DNA from 3 places in the Streptomyces sp. 12E genome. Region 1 is predicted to be linked to each of the others. Evidence: riboswitches for the same ligand, from Rfam matches in the RefSeq annotation. Region 1 holds a riboswitch; each other region holds the start of a gene.

Region 1 (5,231 bases):
GCCGGACGGGGACGGTGGTCCGGGCCGCCGCGCGGGCGATCCGGGTCGCCGGGCGGGAGCGCAGGTAGTACGTGGTCTTCAGGCCCTGTCTCCAGGCGTACGCGTACATCGAGGAGAGCTTGCCGATGGTCGGCGTCTCCAGGAACAGGTTCAGCGACTGGGCCTGGTCGAGGTACGGAGTGCGGGCGGCGGCCATGTCGATCAGACCGCGCTGCGGGATCTCCCAGGCGGTGCGGTACAGCCGCCGCACGTCCTCGGGGATCCACGCGAGGCCCTGCACGGAGCCGTTGGCTTCGCGCAGTGCCTCACGGGTGCGGGCGTCCCACACGCCGAGCCGCTTCAGGTCGTCCACCAGGTACGAGTTGACCTGGAGGAACTCGCCGGACAGCGTCTCGCGCTTGAACAGGTTGGACACCTGCGGCTCGATGCACTCGTACACGCCCGCGATCGACGCGATGGTGGCGGTGGGCGCGACCGCGAGGAGCAGCGAGTTGCGCATCCCGACGGAGGCGATCCGCGTGCGCAGCGCCGCCCAGCGCTCCGGCCAGGTGAGCTCGACGTCGTAGTGGTCGGGGTGCAGCACGCCCCGGGCGGTACGGGTCCTCTCCCAGGCCGGGAACGGGCCGCAGCGCTCGGCGAGGTCGGCGGAGGTCTCGTACGCGGCGAGCATGATCCGCTCGGCGATCCTCGTGGACAGGGCCTTCGCCTCCGGGGAGTCGAAGGGCAGCCGCAGCTTGAAGAAGACGTCCTGCAGGCCCATGACGCCGAGACCGACGGGGCGCCACTTGGCGTTGGAACGGCCCGCCTGCTCGGTCGGGTAGAAGTTGATGTCGACGACCCGGTCGAGGAACGTCACGGCCGTGCGCACCGTCTCGTCGAGGCGCTCCCAGTCGACGTCCCCGTCCGCCACGAAGGCGCCGAGGTTGACCGACCCCAGGTTGCAGACCGCCGTCTCCCCGTCGTCGGTGACCTCCAGGATCTCGGTGCACAGGTTCGAGGAGTGGATGACGTGACCCGGCTCGGCCGTCTGGTTCGCCGTGCGGTTGGCGGCGTCCTTGAAGGTCATCCAGCCGTTGCCGGTCTGCGCGAGGGTGCGCATCATGCGGCCGTACAGCTCGCGGGCCGGGAGGGTCTTCTTCGCCAGGCCCGCCGCCTCGGCGGCCCGGTACGCAGCGTCGAACTCCTCGCCCCACAGGTCGACCAGTCCGGGCACGTCCGCCGGGGAGAACAGCGACCACCGCCCGTCGGCGTCCACCCGGCGCATGAACTCGTCCGGCACCCAGTGCGCGAGGTTCAGGTTGTGCGTGCGGCGGGCGTCCTCGCCGGTGTTGTCGCGCAGCTCCAGGAACTCCTCGATGTCGGAGTGCCAGGTCTCCAGGTAGACCGCCGCCGCCCCCTTGCGCCGCCCGCCCTGGTTCACGGCGGCGACCGAGGCGTCGAGCGTCTTCAGGAACGGGACGATGCCGTTGGAGTGCCCGTTGGTGCCGCGGATCAGCGAACCCCGGGCGCGGACGCGGGAGTAGGACAGGCCGATGCCGCCGGCGTGCTTGGAGAGGCGGGCGACCTGGTGGTAGCGGTCGTAGATCGAGTCCAGCTCGTCCTTGGGGGAGTCGAGGAGGTAGCAGGACGACATCTGCGGGTGCCGCGTGCCGGAGTTGAACAACGTGGGGGAGGAGGGCAGGTAGTCCAGACGACTCATCAGCCCGTAGAGCGCGGTGACCTCGTCCAGGGAGCGCGCGCTGTCGTCCTCGGCGAGTCCGGCGGCGACCCGCAGCAGGAAGTGCTGGGGCGTCTCGACGACCTTGCGGGTGACCGGGTGCCGCAGCAGGTAGCGGCTGTGCAGGGTGCGCAGGCCGAAGTAACCGAAGCGGTCGTCGGCCCCGGGGTCGATCAGCGCGTCCAGGCGGACGGCGTGCAGCCGGACGAACCCGGCGGTCCGGTCGGCGATCAGGCCCTCGCGGTGCCCGGTCGCGACCGACTCGGTGAACGAGGTGACGCCCTGTGAGGCGGCCTCGGCGCGGATGGAGACGGTGAGCAGCCGGGCGGCGAGCCGGGAGTAGGCCGGGTCCTCGGAGATGAGCCCGGCCGCCGCCTCGGTGGCCAGCTCCCGCAGCTCCGCCGCGTCGGCGGAGGCGGACCGGCCGCGCAGCGCGGCGGCGGCGACCCGGCCGGGGTCGGCGTCCGGCAGGTCGGCGGTCAGCTCGGTCAGGGTCCGCAGCAGCGCGGCACCGGGGCCGCCGCTCTCCTCGGTCACGTCGGTCGCTGAGGCCGGATCGGCTGGCGCGATGGTCACGTGGGGCTCTCCCTCGCTCGGCACGGGGCCTCGAGGAGGGCAGGGGGCAGCACACGAGCGCACACGGCGTCGCGTCCACCGGCCCATTCCGCGAGGCCCGGACGTCCAGGCACCCGGACCGGACGGCCGGGCGCACTGTCGGCAGGTCCTCGGACTGACGCCCGTGCGCGCACCTCGGCGAGGGCGGGCATGGGTACACCGTTGCGGGACAGTTCCGGATTCACACCGGATTCCCCTGCGACGACAGCGAGCATGAGCATACATCTTGTGTCAGGCGCCGCCGACAACCCCATATGTTGTGTCGCGGAGGTGTCAGAGCGTCAACTCGTAAGCGAGGAGGGTGATGTCGTCCAGCTCCGGCAGGGGGTTCCAGTCGCGCTCCGGGGAGCGGGTGAAACCGAGCCGCTCGTAGACGCGGTGGGCGGCACGCATGGTGCGCTGGGTCGACAGCACGACCCGTCCGCACCCCTCGACGGCCCGCGCCCGGTCCACACAGGCGCGCACCAGGGCCTCCCCGGCGCCCCGCCCCCGCCCCGCACGGGCGACCGCGAGCATCCGGATCTCCGCCTCGCCCGGCCGCGCCATGTCGGCCATCGGGCCGGGACCCGGCACGAAGGTCACTCCGCCCAGCACCGTCCCGTTCGCCACGGCGACCAGCACCTCGGCGGCGGCCGCCCGCTTCCCCACGTCCCGCAGCTCCCCGAGGTAGGGGTCGCTCCCCCCGAAGTCCAGCAGTCCGTCCAGCAGATAGGCCTGGGCGGTGATCTCACCGAGCTCTTCGTGCTCGCCGGGTTCCACCGGCCGGATGACGATGTCCATGAGCGGAGTGTGCCGGACGGGTACGACGACGGGCCGCCGGTTTTCCCGGCGGCCCGTCGTCGTACCCGTCGCGTCAGTGGGCGCTGCCCGCCGTGGCCGGCGGAAGCTCCGCCTGGACGCCGGGGTCGCCCGCGTCCGCCGTGTAGTCCTCCGGCTTGGTCCGGTCGACGCCCTCGGGCGCCTTGAGGGCCCGCATGACGAAGGTCAGCACGACCGTGACCAGGACGTTGAGCACGAACGCGGTGAGGCCGATGTAACCGATCTCGCCGATGCCCGGGATCTCCTTCGACGACCCGCCGAAGTGCTTCTGCGTCGGCGAGGCCACCCCGTACGCGGCGACCGTGCCGTAGACCATGCCGACCGCCCAGCCGCCGATCAGCGCCCAGCGGTGGAACCAGCGGGTGAACAGACCGCCCACCAGCGCCGGGAAGGTCTGCAGGATCCAGATGCCGCCCAGCAGCTGGAAGTTGATGGCGACCGTCTTGTCCATGGTCAGGACGAAGGCCAGCGCGCCCACCTTCACCAGCAGGGACACGGTCTTGGAGACCTGGGTCTCCTGCTTCGGTGTCGCGTCCGGCTTGATGAAGTCCTTGTAGATGTTGCGGGTGAAGAGGTTCGCCGCCGCGATCGACATGATCGCCGCCGGCACCAGCGCGCCGATGCCGATCGCCGCGAAGGCCACGCCCGCGAACCAGTCGGGGAACATGTTCTCGAACAGCTGCGGGATCGCCAGCTGGCCGTTGCTGACGTTGACCCCGGCCGCGATCGCCATGAAGCCGAGCAGCGCCAGCAGGCCCAGCATCAGGGAGTACAGCGGCAGGATCGTGGTGTTGCGGCGGATCACCTCACGGCTGCGCGAGGACAGCGTCGCGGTGATCGAGTGCGGGTACATGAACAGCGCGAGCGCCGAGCCGAGCGCCAGCGTGGCGTACGTCCACTGGCCCGCCTCGCCCGGTACCAGCGCCCCGCGCGGGGCGCCCGTGGCCGGGTTGGTCTGGCTGTACGCCTCGCTCGCGGAGGCGAAGATCTCGTCGAAGCCGCCCAGCTTGATCGGGATGTAGATGATCGCCACCGCGATCACGAGGTAGATCAGCGTGTCCTTGACGAACGCGATCAGCGCGGGCGCCCGCAGACCCGAGGAGTACGTGTACGCCGCCAGCACACCGAAGGCGATCAGCAGCGGCAGGTCCTTGACGAACCAGTTGGTGTCCTCGCCGCCGCCGACGCCCATCACGTCCAGCACGGCCTGGATGCCGACCAGTTGGAGCGCGATGTACGGCATCGTGGCCAGGATGCCGGTGACCGCGACGGCCAGCGACAGCCCCTTGGAGTCGAACCGGCCGCACACGAAGTCGGACGTCGTCACATAGCCGTGCCGGTGCGACACCGACCACAGCCGGGGCAGGAAGGTGAAGATCAGCGGGTACACCAGGATCGTGTACGGCACCGCGAAGAAGCCGGCCGCGCCCGCCGCGTAGATCGCCGCTGGCACGGCCACGAAGGTGTACGCGGTGTACAGGTCGCCGCCGAGCAGGAACCAGGTGACCCAGGTCCCGAAGGACCGCCCGCCCAGTCCCCACTCGTCGAGGCTGTGCTCGTTCTCGGCCTTGCGCCAGCGTGCGGCCATGAATCCCATGGCCGTGACCAGCACGAAGAAGAAGATGAAGACGGCGAGTGCCACGCCGTTCACGCCGTCGTTCACTTCGACGCACCGCCCTTCGAGGCCGAGCGGGCGCGCTGGTCACGCTGCCAGAGCTTGTACGCGACCATCGTCAGCGCGGTGGAGAGGAGCACCCACAGCATCTGATACCAGTAGAAGAACGGAATGCCGATGACGACGGGGTCGGTCTTGGCGTACGAACCGACCCACAGCATGGCCACGAACGGTGCGACGAGACAGAGGGCGATGACGACGCGGACGGGCGTCACCACCTGCCCTCCTCTGGTTTCTGGGGTTTGTGACATCAGACGGCTCCCGTCCCCTCACTGATCACCGGCGGTGGTGCGCAGGGAAATCTAGGTCAGGGTGCGGTGCGGCCGTAACCCCTCGTCGGCGGAGCGGTGCCCGACAAGCGGCCCGACCGAGGGGCGGCAGCGGCGAAAACCTCGCCGACCGCCC
Region 2 (5,231 bases), 1.3 Mb from region 1:
ATCCATGAGACGAGGGCGGCGGCCGAGCGCGGCCTCGATCATCGCCTCGTACATGTTGACGCCGAGCGCCCGGCACATGCCCTCCCCGACCAGCGCGCCCCCGATCCGGGGATTGACCTCCACCACCTCCGGGCCGTCGGCGGTCAGCACGAACTCCACGTGCGAGAACCGGTCGGTGTAGCCGACGGCGGCGAGCACCCGGTCGAGCCAGCGCTCCAGCGATGTCCGCTGCGGGCCCGGAAAAGCGACGGGAAAGGCGGTGATCTCCTCCCGGAAGTGCGGCTCCGGTGACATGAGCCGACTGGAGACGCCCAGCAGCCGGGTGCGGCCGTCCCAGGTGAGCGTCTCGGCGCTGTACACCGGGCCGCTGAAATAGGGCTCGGCGAACAACCGTCCTTTCAGGTCCCGACCGGACGCCTCCGCCAGCGCCGCGTCGAGTTCGCCCTCGTCCCGGACCAGCCACACGTTCTGGCTTCCGGTGCCCGCCGTGTCCTTGAGCACGAGCGGCAGTCCCGCCTCCTTGAGCAGCAGTCCGCGTGCCTCGCGGTCCGGCTCGGCGTTCTCGACGGCCCTTCCGCGGGTGAGACCCGCGTCGTGCAGTCTGTTGCGTACGGCGGCCTTGTCCCGGGTCAGTCGCAGGACGGCTGGATCGAGACCGGGCAGGCCGAGGCGTTCGGTGAGGGCGGCGCCGGTGAGAGTCCAGGTGTCGGTGGAACTGATCAGGCCGCGCAGCCCCGGGGTGCGCCGGAGCAGATCGGCGGTTCGTTCCACGTCGAAGGTGTCGGTCACGACGACGTCGAGGGCGCCGGCGGGCAGCCGGTCCAGTTCGTAGGCGTAGTAGGCGGGGGCCCGGGTGAGGAGCAGCAGGCGCTCGCCGAGCCGGTCGGCGGCGCGGACCAGACGGCCGAGGCCGAAGGTCAGTGACTCCAGGCAGGCCACGGTCATGCCGCCTGCTCCTTCCAGCGGGCCGGACGGGGAGTGCGTTGCCACGTCATCCTCGACCAGGGCATGGCCATCTCCTCCGGAGTGCGGACCTCGAGGGGTTTCAGCGCGGCCGGGTCCAGGGCCTCGGCGTGCCGGGCGAACACGCGCTCCACGTAACGGTGTCCGGTGTCGGCCCCTACCACCAGGTGCAGTCGGTCGGGGTGACGGCGGGCCTCGTACGTCGCCGTCAGGTAGCCGGCGCCGGTGGACAGCCCGGCGAACACCGCGTGTTCGCGCAGCAGGGCGACCGCGCCGGACATGGCGTGGGTGAAGTCCAGCCAGTGCACGGTGTCGTAGAGGTGGTGGCGGACGTTGTCGAAGACGATCGACGAGCCGATGCCGGCGATGATCGCCTCGGGATCGTGATGGTCCTGGCTGCCGAAGGTGACGCTGCCGAAGGGCTGGACGCCGACCAGGCGCACCGAGGGGTCCGCAACGCGCAGGTGTTCCACGATGCCGCCGGTCGAAGCTCCGGAACCCACCCCGCCGACGACGGTCAGCGGTACGGCCGGGAACTCCGCCGCGATCCGGTCGGCGACCTCTCGGTAGCCGAGGTAGTGGACGTCGTCGTGGTACTGGCGCATCCAGTGGTGGCCAGGGCGCTCGGCGAGTATCTCGCGCACCCGCCGCACCCTCAGTTCCTGGTCGAGCTTGAGGTTCCGCGACGGTCTGACCTGTTCCACCGTGGCGCCGAGGATCTCCAGTTGAGCGAGGGTGGTGGCGTCGACGGTGGTGGACGCGACGATGTGGCACCGCATGCCGTACCGGTGGCAGGCCAGGGCGAGGGCGTAGGCGTAGATGCCGCTGGAGCTGTCGATCAGGGTCTGTCCCGGACGGACCGTGCCCCGCTCCAGCAGACGACGGACGGCGGCCAGAGCCGAGTAGATCTTCATCGACTCGAACCGCAGCAGGACCAGGCCGTCGGTGAGCCGGACGAGGTCCGGGACTTTGAGGGCGTCGGCGATGTGGGGGTGGATCACCCGTAGCCTCCTTGGGCGAAGGTGCACTGGTGGCCGAGCGAGTGGAAGAACGCGGAGAGTTCGGACTTGACCTCGGCCCGTGGGCGTGAGGCGAAGAGATAGCCGGCCAGGCAGCCGGTGTGGGCGACGAAGACGCCGTCGGCGCCGAACCGCTCACGATGGGCCTGCAGGCTGCCGAAGGTCGCCTTGGGCAGCACCTCCTGGGACAACGCGGCGCTGGTCGTCGCGGCGCGGGCGACGGCGCCCGGGTCGCCCGAGTCGAAGCCCTTCAGCAGATCGGTCAGGCACCGCTGGTACTCCTCGCCGCGGCGCCGGTAGTGGTCCAGCAGCAGGGGAGTGACGGCGGCGGTGTCCACCGTGCCGGGTTCCGTGACGAAGGCGGCGTGGAAGCCGATGTCCGGGCCCAGTCGCCGTACCACCCGGTGCCGGCCGCTGAGGTACAGGGCGAACTCGTCGAGGAAGACGCTGTCGGCGCGCTCGATGCCCGCCAGGACGCCGAGGACCACGTCCGTGTCGTACGGCAGGGAGAAGACGCGGAACAGGCAGCGCAGCGTCGCCACGATGTCCGCCGTGGAACTGGCCATCCCCACGCCCACCGGCAGTTCGGAGTGGGTGTGCCAGTCGCCCGGTGGCAGGGTGAGGCCGTAGTGGTCGAGGAAGAGCCGAACCGCTGTCGCCGACTTCTCACCCAGTGCCGGCGGACGCGGCGAGCCGACCGTCGTCCTCGGTGTGAAGTACACCCAGGAGTGACGGTCCACGGGAAAGGACACCACCGCGATCTCAGGATCGGTGCCCGCTCGCAACGGGCCCTGGTACAGCTCGCCCAGAGTGCCGTGGCAGACACCGGACACCGTGCCGCCGGACACGCCCGGTTCCTGGAGGACACCCGCGACGGGTCCGGGCATGGTCGGCCCCGGTCCGTCGGACGACACGCCGACCCGGGGTCGGTACGGCCGACGCGAACAGGCTGGGTCCCGCACAGCATCCTCCTCCGTACCGGGCCTTGCACACCGACAGGGAAGGAAGCGCGGCCACACGCACGACGTAGGACCGCCCATACCGCCGACCCAGTCCACGAGGTCACGCGCACAGCCCGCGCGGGACACGGGCGCAGTGGCAGGTCTTCGGACTCGCGGGCACGTCCGCCGAAAGGGCGTACACCTACCGGCCGTCTCTTCCCCGGCCCTGACGCGGGCCCAGTGACATCGACGGCTTTCGTTCCCACTCACCGCTGCGGGACAGCCCCGGATTCGCACCGGGTTCCCTCTTGCGTCGCGCCACCGGGCGTCCGGGCGGACGGGAGGCGCGAACCGACTGCGTGTACCAGCGTAGAGGCGCTCGTATCCCTGCGACAGTGGGGCTTCGGCGGTTGTCTTGAATGTGGAGGGGAGGCAGAAACCAGGTGTGCCCCGTGCAGTTCTCGTGGTGGCTCTGGCCGGATAACGCCTCTGGGGATCGCTGCCTCCTCAGCCAGACTTGTCGTCTCACACCACATGCGCACCGTTGCTGCGGTGGCCCGCGCCCGGGAGGCCCCTGATGACGTCAGACGTGAGGCCGGACGAGGACGGGGCGGTGACCCCGCCCGGACGGCGACGGCCTCCCGGCGACCGCGTCGCGCTCCGCGGCGACCTGCGGTCCGCGCTGCCCGACGCCACCACGGCGGTGGTGGTCACGGCGCTGGTCTTCGCGCTCTTGTGGGCGCGCATGGAGTCGGGTGCTTCGGACACCGTCGCGGTCATGCCGTTCATGGACGATCCCGGCACCTACTGGATGTACCTGCTCAGCCAGGCGTTCGGCTGGTCGGGGCTGCTGTGGGCCTGGGGCACGGTCATGCTCGGTCTGCTGCTGTCGGGGCCGCGCCCCGCCCGGCTGCCGGTCTCCCGGCAGGTGCTGGAGCGCTGGCACCGCACCACGAGCCTGACGACCATGGCGCTGATGTTCGCGCACGCGCTGATGTTCGCGGCGGAACTCGTGCGCTACGAGACGAAGGTGGACTGGGCCGAGCGGCTGTGGGTGGCCTTCGCCGACAGCTTCGTTCCCGGCTGGTACGACTCCGGAACCGGAAGGGTCGCCATCCCGATCGGCCAGGGCGCCCTGTACCTGGCGATTCCGCTGGGGCTGCTGTTCTACGTCCGGCACCGCATCGGAGCGAACACCTGGCGGCGGCTGCACCGGTTCGTGATCGTCGTCTACGTGCTGAGCGTGTGGCACACCCTGCTGTACGGAACCAACGTCTGGTACGGACAGTGGCCGCGCACCGTGCTGTGGCTGCTGCAACTGCCGGTCGCGGTACTGCTGTTGACGCGCCTGCTGAGACCGGCCCGGCGGGCCGAACGGCTGGGCTCCCCCGGCGGGGGAGCGGCCCGGCCGGGATGGTGGGTGCGGGCGGCGGGGCGGGTCGCCGTCGCAGCCGTCGTCGTCGGGATCGTCGTCGTGGTGGTGTCCGGCCGCGACGGCGGACGGGACCGTCCGGCCCATCCGCCCGCGACGGCCCCCCACGCCCAGGAGACGGACTGACGGCCGGCACCGGGCGGGCTGGCGGGACGGACGGCACGTCCGCGCGCTCAGGTCCCGGTACGGGTGTTTGCCTGCCTGGACGTCTGCGACCAGGCAGGCGTCGTCGTCCGGGAGTTCACGGCAACGAGGTGGAGCCGGGCGTCGAACGCGGGACCGGCCGCACCGCCGTGCGCGGTGAGCCGGCAGGGGTCCCGGCGGCATCGGCCCGGCCACGTCCGCTGGAGTGGTGTACCGGCGGCCACCCGGTATGACAGAGTCCGGCTACTCCCGCATCCGCAAGATCTCCGGCACCGCGGTCGCCGTCGTCGGCTCCGAGGACCTGACCCTTCAGGGCAGTGTGACAGGAACGCTCGCGTTCCCCGACACCGACGACGGAAGGCCGGCGGATCCCTCGACCGGGCGACGGACCGGGTCATGAAGGGGGGCGGCCACCGGCCGCCCCACAAGAAGGGCCCCGGCTCCGTCCACCACAAGGTGCGCAAGTACCTGTCGCGCAACTGAGCCCAGCAAGGAAGGTCGGAAGATCACCGTGGCCGATCCGCAGATGGTCCACCTGCTCTGGCACGTACACCACCACGCGCCGGAAGGAACGGAAGCCGAGCACTTCAAGGCTCCCGACGACTTCTGGGCCGATGAGGAGGCAGGGGACGACGTGAAACTGCTCGGCACCTACTCGAGCCGAGACGCCGCACGGGCCCGGATCCGACGAGCCCGCCGGCTCCCGGGCTTCAGCGACGAACCGGACTGCTT
Region 3 (5,231 bases), 1.2 Mb from region 1:
CGCCACTCCGTAGACCTCGGCCAGAAGCTGCGGGGTGAGGATCTCGGCGGGCGGGCCGGAGGCGGTGACTTCGCCGTCGTGCAGGACGTAGAGGCGGTCGCAGTAGTAGGCGGCCAGGTTGAGGTCGTGCAGGGCGAGCAGCACGGTGGCGGGCAGGCGGCGCAGGGCGGCGAGCACGGACAGCTGGTGGCGGATGTCGAGGTGGTTGGTGGGTTCGTCGAGGACGAGGAGGGTGGGCTGCTGGGCGAGGGCGCGCGCGATGAGGACGCGCTGGCGCTCGCCGCCGGAGAGCCGGTCGAAGGGGCGGTCGGCCAGGTGGACGGCGTCGGCCGCCAGGAGCGCGGAGTCGATGATCTCGGCGTCCTCGGCGGTGTCGCCGGCGAGGAGCCGTTTGTGCGGGGTGCGGCCCATGGCGACGACCTCGCGGACGGCGAGGTCGAAGTCGGCCGCCGAGTCCTGGACCACCGCCGCCACGGTGCGGGCCAGTCGCCGCACCGGCAGCGCCCAGGCGTCGTCCCCGTCGACGCGTACCCGGCCGGTGTCGGGGCGCAGGACGCGGTAGACGGTGCGCAGGAGGCTGGACTTGCCGCTGCCGTTGGGGCCGACGAGCCCGATGGTCTCGCCCGGGCGGGCGGTCAGGGAGACGTCGTGCACCAGGCGGCGGGCTCCGGCGGTGAGCGTGACGCCGTCGACGCTCAGTTCGGTCGCGGTCATGCCGCTCCTCGGTCGGTGCCGCGCCGGGCGTCCCGGCGCATCAGCCATAGGAAGAACGGCCCGCCGCACAGGGCCGTGAGCACGCCGACGGGTATCTCCGTCGGCGCGGCGACCGTCCGTGCGGCGATGTCGGCCCAGACGAGGAAGACCGCTCCGCCGAGTGCCGCCGTCGGCAGGACCCGGCGGTGGTCGCCGCCGACGAACAGGCGCACGATGTGGGGCGTCATCAGGCCGACGAAGCCGATCGGTCCGGCCGCCGCGACCAGCACGCCCGTGACGAGGGAGAGCAGCACGAACAGCCGGGCGCGGAACCGGGCCACGTCCAGCCCCATCGTGGTGGCCGCCTCCTCGCCGGCCAGCAGCAGGTTGAGGTTGCGGGCCTGCGCCATGAGGACGCCGACACCGAGCAGCAGGACCGTGCTCGGCAGCCACAGGGTGCCCCAGCCGACCCCGCCGAGGCCGCCGAGGGTCCAGGCGAGGACCGCGCGGGCCTCGTTGCCCCGGCCGGTGGTGAGCAGCAGCAGGTCGAGGACCGCGGTGAGCACCGCCGCGACCGCCACCCCGGACAGCACCAGCCGCGCCGAGGTGATGCGTCCGCCGGTGCGGGCGGTGGCGTACACGAGCAGGAGCGCGCCCAGGGCGCCCAGGAAGGCGGCCGCCGGCAGGGAGGCCGGCCCGAAGAGGGCGACCCCGAACACGATCACGGAGACCGCGCCGAGCGACGCCCCCGAGGAGACGCCGAGCAGGTACGGCTCGGCGAGCGGGTTGCGCACCAGGGCCTGCAGCGCGGTGCCGATCACCGCCAGGCCGGCGCCGGTGACCGCACCGAGCAGCACCCGCGGCGCCCGTACGTCCACCACGATGGTCTCCCGGGCCCGCGACCAGTCCGGATCCTGCCAGTCGGCGCCCAGCGCGTGCGTCACGATGCCCCACACCTGGCCGGGCGGCACCTGGACGGAGCCGATCGCGAGGCCCGCCGTGGCGGAGACGACGAGCAGGGCGGTGAGGACGAGCAGCGTGACGGCCGACCTCGTACGGCCCGCTCCCGGCTCGTCGGCCTTCCGCCGTGGAACCGCCCGCTCGGTGGAGGAGTCGGTGGCGGCCCGGGTCACCGGAAGCTCTCGGGGTGCAGTCCGCGGGCCAGGTCCTCGACCGCGTAGGCCGAGCGGATGCCGACCAGGGTGGCGGTCAGCGGCAGGACGACGAACCGCTTGTTCCTGACGGCGGGCACGTCGGCGAGCGCGGGCTGGGAGAGCAGGAACTTCTTCTTCTCCTCCACGCTTCCGGCGCCGGCGTAGTCGTAGACGGCGATGACCTCGGGCCTGCGCTCGACGACCTGCTCCCAGGAGACGTCGCCGAAGACGTCGTCGAGGTCGGCGAAGACGTTCTCGCCGCCGGCCAGCCGGATCAGCTCGGTGCCCAGGCTCTTGCCGCCCGCGGTGAAGGCGCTCTTGTCACCGCTGTCGTAGACGAAGACGGACACCCCGGGCTCGCCCCCGACCTTGCCGGCGGCCTTGCCGACGCGGCCCTCGAGGTCGGCGACCAGCTCGTCGGCCCGGTCCGGGACACCGAAGATCCTGCCGATGGTGCGGATCTCGTCGTAGGTGTCCTTCATCGTCACCCGCTTCTCGCCGCAGTACTCGCGGTTGAGGTAGGTGTCGATGCCTGCGTCGGCGAACGCCTTGCGGGAGCGGCCCTCGTTCTCGGCGAAGGCGCTGCCGTAGCCTCCGTAGACGAGGTCCGGCTCGGCGTCCAGGACCTTCTCGAAGGACGGCTCCCTCTCCGCCAGCTCGGGGATCGCCTCGTAGTCCTTCTTCAGCTCGGGCAGGACGGCGGAGTCGGGGAAGGCCGTGCCGACCATGCGGTCCTTCAGACCGAGCGCGAGCATGAGCTCCGCCGGGTGCTGGTGGATGGTGACCACCCGCGCCGGCGGCTCGTCGTACGTCGTCCTCACGCCGCAGTTGTCGACGGTGACCGGGAAGCCCTCGGGCACGGCCGCGGTGGCCTTCGCGTCCCCGCCGCTCCCGTCGGACGAACCGCAGCCGGTGGTCAGCAGCACTGACGAAAGAGCCACGGCAGCGGCCGTGGCACGAAGGAACCCGTGCGTGCGGGCAGGGGTGAACAGCTGGGACACGTGAAGCCTCCTGGAGTCCGCGCTCCTCGGATCGGGCCCGCGACGGACCAGTGTCCTGACTCCCGGATCGACGTTCCCTCCGCCTTCCCGCGCGGTGCGCAGTGGCGTGTCGGAGGGGCGCTCCCCGGTCACAGTGGCGGGACCGTGCCGGATTCACACCGGCTTCCTGTCTCCCGTCGCGGCGATGACCAGGTGATCCTACGTTTGCTCGAGCCGATGGCCAAAGGGCGCGCGGACCCGGCCGCACGCCCCGCCTTCCTCACGCTTCGCGGACCGCCCGAAGGACGAGCCGCTCGGCACTCTCGTCGTAGGGGCGCCCGTCGAACCCGCCGAAGACCTCCACGTGGCCGAACCCCGCCTCCTCGACCATCCGCCGCAGCTCCACCGCGCTGTACACGAACCACGTCAAGGTGGCCCGCGTCACCCGCTCACCCCGGACCAGCACCCACTCGCTGCGCAGCCGCGCCCACTCGTCCAGCACGGTGTCGGTCTGCACCATCAGGTCGTCGCCCCGCCGCACCACCTTGGGCGGGGTGACCCTGCGGGCCAGGAGCTCCTTCCCGGCGAGGTCCAGGACGAGCGTGCCGCCGGGAGCCAGGCAGGTGTGCATGGTGCGCAGCACGCGCGCGTTGTCCGCGGGATCCTCGAAGTACCCGAAGGAGGTGAACATGTTGAGGACGACGTCGAAGCCGCCCGGTGCCTCGTACTCGCGGGCGTCGGCCCGTACGTAGGTCACCTCGGCACCGGCGTCGGCCGTCCGCTTGTGTGCCCGGTCCAGCATGGCCGGGCTCAGGTCCACTCCGGTCACGCGGTGACCGCGGCGGGCGAGCGGCACGGTGAACACCCCCGGCCCGCAGCACAGGTCCAGCACGCGCGACCCCTGCGGGAAGGCCAGCAGGGGAGAGGTGTCCAGCAATTCCTCGGCCTGCTCGTGGCGCTGCTCGGAGAAGAGGAAGTCGTGGAACTCGGTCCAGAAGTCATCGTCCTGGAATCCGCCCGTCCGTGTCATCGCGCGTCAGTGCTCCTTCATGGTCGCCGTCGGGGACAGGGCGCTGCGCCGTGTGACGGCGCAGCGTGAGCAGCAGAGGGGGAAGCAGCAGACACTGGGCGGCTGCCAGCAGCCAGAACCAGCCGGTGTGCCCGGCCCGTTCGCCGAGGCCGTACAACTGCCCGCCCAGCACGCCGCTCGCGCAGGCGCCCAGGCCCGCGGCCAGCCGCTGCTGGCCGAAGACCACGGCGTCGGAGCGGGGGCTGCGGCGCAGCGCCTCCAGGTCGTTCTTGAGGAACAGCACGATGTCGCCCAGCGTGATCAGCGCCCCGCCCGCCAGCAGTGCCGTCCGGGTACCGGCCGCCAGCACGGCCAGGCCCGCCGCCAGCCCCGTGAAGCCGACCGCGAGGGCGAGGGCGTACGGCATGCGCCGGATCAGGCCGGACGCGAGTGGCTGTACGACGATGACCAGCGTGAAGCAGAGCAGCAGCACCACGCTGTAGAACGCGCTGGAGGCGCGCTCGACGGCGTACACCGCCAGGAAGTGCTGGAAGTGGAAGTAGAGGTAGAAGGCGAGCGCGTTGGCGGCGAACGGCAGGAGTGCCACGCCGGCCAGGAGCCCCGAGGGGGCAGTGTCCTCCGGCCCGGCGGGGTGCTCCGTGGTTGTCCCTGGCAGTCGTGCGTGTCCCGCCGTGATCGCGAGGAACAGCGTCGTCACGGCCGCGAACAGCCAGCCGGGTGACGAGAGGACGAACGGCCCGGCGATCAGCGGGCCCACGGCCATGCCCGCGTTGAGTGCCGCGTTGCCCGCCGACAGGAACGCCGGGCGGCGCTCGTCGTCGACGCCGTGCACCAGGTACGCCTTGTTCGCGGGCAGGTAGAGCGCGGCACCGCAGCACGTCAGGACCAGCGCCCAGACCGCGAGGGTCGGCCAGCGCAGGGCCAGCAGGAGTCCGGCGAAACCGACGGTGCGCACGACGAGTGCCCACAGCATCGTGCGGCGCAGTCCGATCCGGTCCGCGAGGGCTCCGCCGACGATGCCGCCGGAGAACTGCACGAGCGATGCCACGGCCAGGACGACGCCGACCGTGCCGAGCCCCATCCCGAGCCGTTCGTGCAGGAACACCGACATGAACGGCAGGACCATGAAGCTGCCGAGCGGAATGAGGAACGAGCTGAGCAGGAGGAACCGCAGCGGGCCGGTGAGCGGAAACAGCGAGGCCCGCAGACCAGGTCCCCGAGTGGTGCGCTCACCCACCGGGCGCCTCCCGGCCGGCCGGGTCGGTGAGTACCCGCAGGGCGCCCGCGGCGGCCACCGCGCGGTGGGTGGCGAGTTCGGCGGTCTCCGCCTCGGCGTACACGATGCCCGCGTAGCCGCGGCTGTCGCCGAGGTGC

The links. Region 1 has a riboswitch for cobalamin ahead of ACZ8ZB_RS22745 (ribonucleoside-diphosphate reductase subunit alpha). Riboswitches for the same ligand answer to the same signal wherever they lie in the genome.
Region 2: linked by a shared signal. The riboswitch ahead of ACZ8ZB_RS28160 (GHMP family kinase ATP-binding protein) and the one ahead of ACZ8ZB_RS22745 (ribonucleoside-diphosphate reductase subunit alpha) in region 1 are both predicted to bind cobalamin.
Region 3: linked by a shared signal. The riboswitch ahead of ACZ8ZB_RS28135 (ABC transporter substrate-binding protein) and the one ahead of ACZ8ZB_RS22745 (ribonucleoside-diphosphate reductase subunit alpha) in region 1 are both predicted to bind cobalamin.

Annotation. Positions count from the first base shown of each region.
Region 1 is NZ_JBVNCJ010000001.1:4,878,251-4,883,481, forward strand. It holds gene ACZ8ZB_RS22745 (ribonucleoside-diphosphate reductase subunit alpha) at 1-2,293, opposite strand, end outside; cobalamin riboswitch at 2,417-2,593, opposite strand; gene ACZ8ZB_RS22750 (GNAT family N-acetyltransferase) at 2,606-3,112, opposite strand; gene mctP (monocarboxylate uptake permease MctP) at 3,186-4,814, opposite strand; gene ACZ8ZB_RS22760 (DUF3311 domain-containing protein) at 4,811-5,077, opposite strand.
Region 2 is NZ_JBVNCJ010000001.1:6,132,833-6,138,063, forward strand. It holds gene ACZ8ZB_RS28150 (ATP-grasp domain-containing protein) at 1-945, opposite strand, end outside; gene ACZ8ZB_RS28155 (cysteine synthase family protein) at 942-1,964, opposite strand; gene ACZ8ZB_RS28160 (GHMP family kinase ATP-binding protein) at 1,961-2,869, opposite strand; cobalamin riboswitch at 3,064-3,294, opposite strand; gene ACZ8ZB_RS28165 (ferric reductase-like transmembrane domain-containing protein) at 3,501-4,481, shown strand; gene ACZ8ZB_RS28170 (hypothetical protein) at 4,729-4,899, shown strand; gene ACZ8ZB_RS28175 (DUF7336 domain-containing protein) at 5,011-5,231, shown strand, end outside.
Region 3 is NZ_JBVNCJ010000001.1:6,127,450-6,132,680, forward strand. It holds gene ACZ8ZB_RS28125 (ABC transporter ATP-binding protein) at 1-714, opposite strand, end outside; gene ACZ8ZB_RS28130 (FecCD family ABC transporter permease) at 711-1,826, opposite strand; gene ACZ8ZB_RS28135 (ABC transporter substrate-binding protein) at 1,823-2,848, opposite strand; cobalamin riboswitch at 2,877-3,054, opposite strand; gene ACZ8ZB_RS28140 (class I SAM-dependent methyltransferase) at 3,108-3,857, opposite strand; gene ACZ8ZB_RS28145 (MFS transporter) at 3,826-5,094, opposite strand; gene ACZ8ZB_RS28150 (ATP-grasp domain-containing protein) at 5,087-5,231, opposite strand, start outside.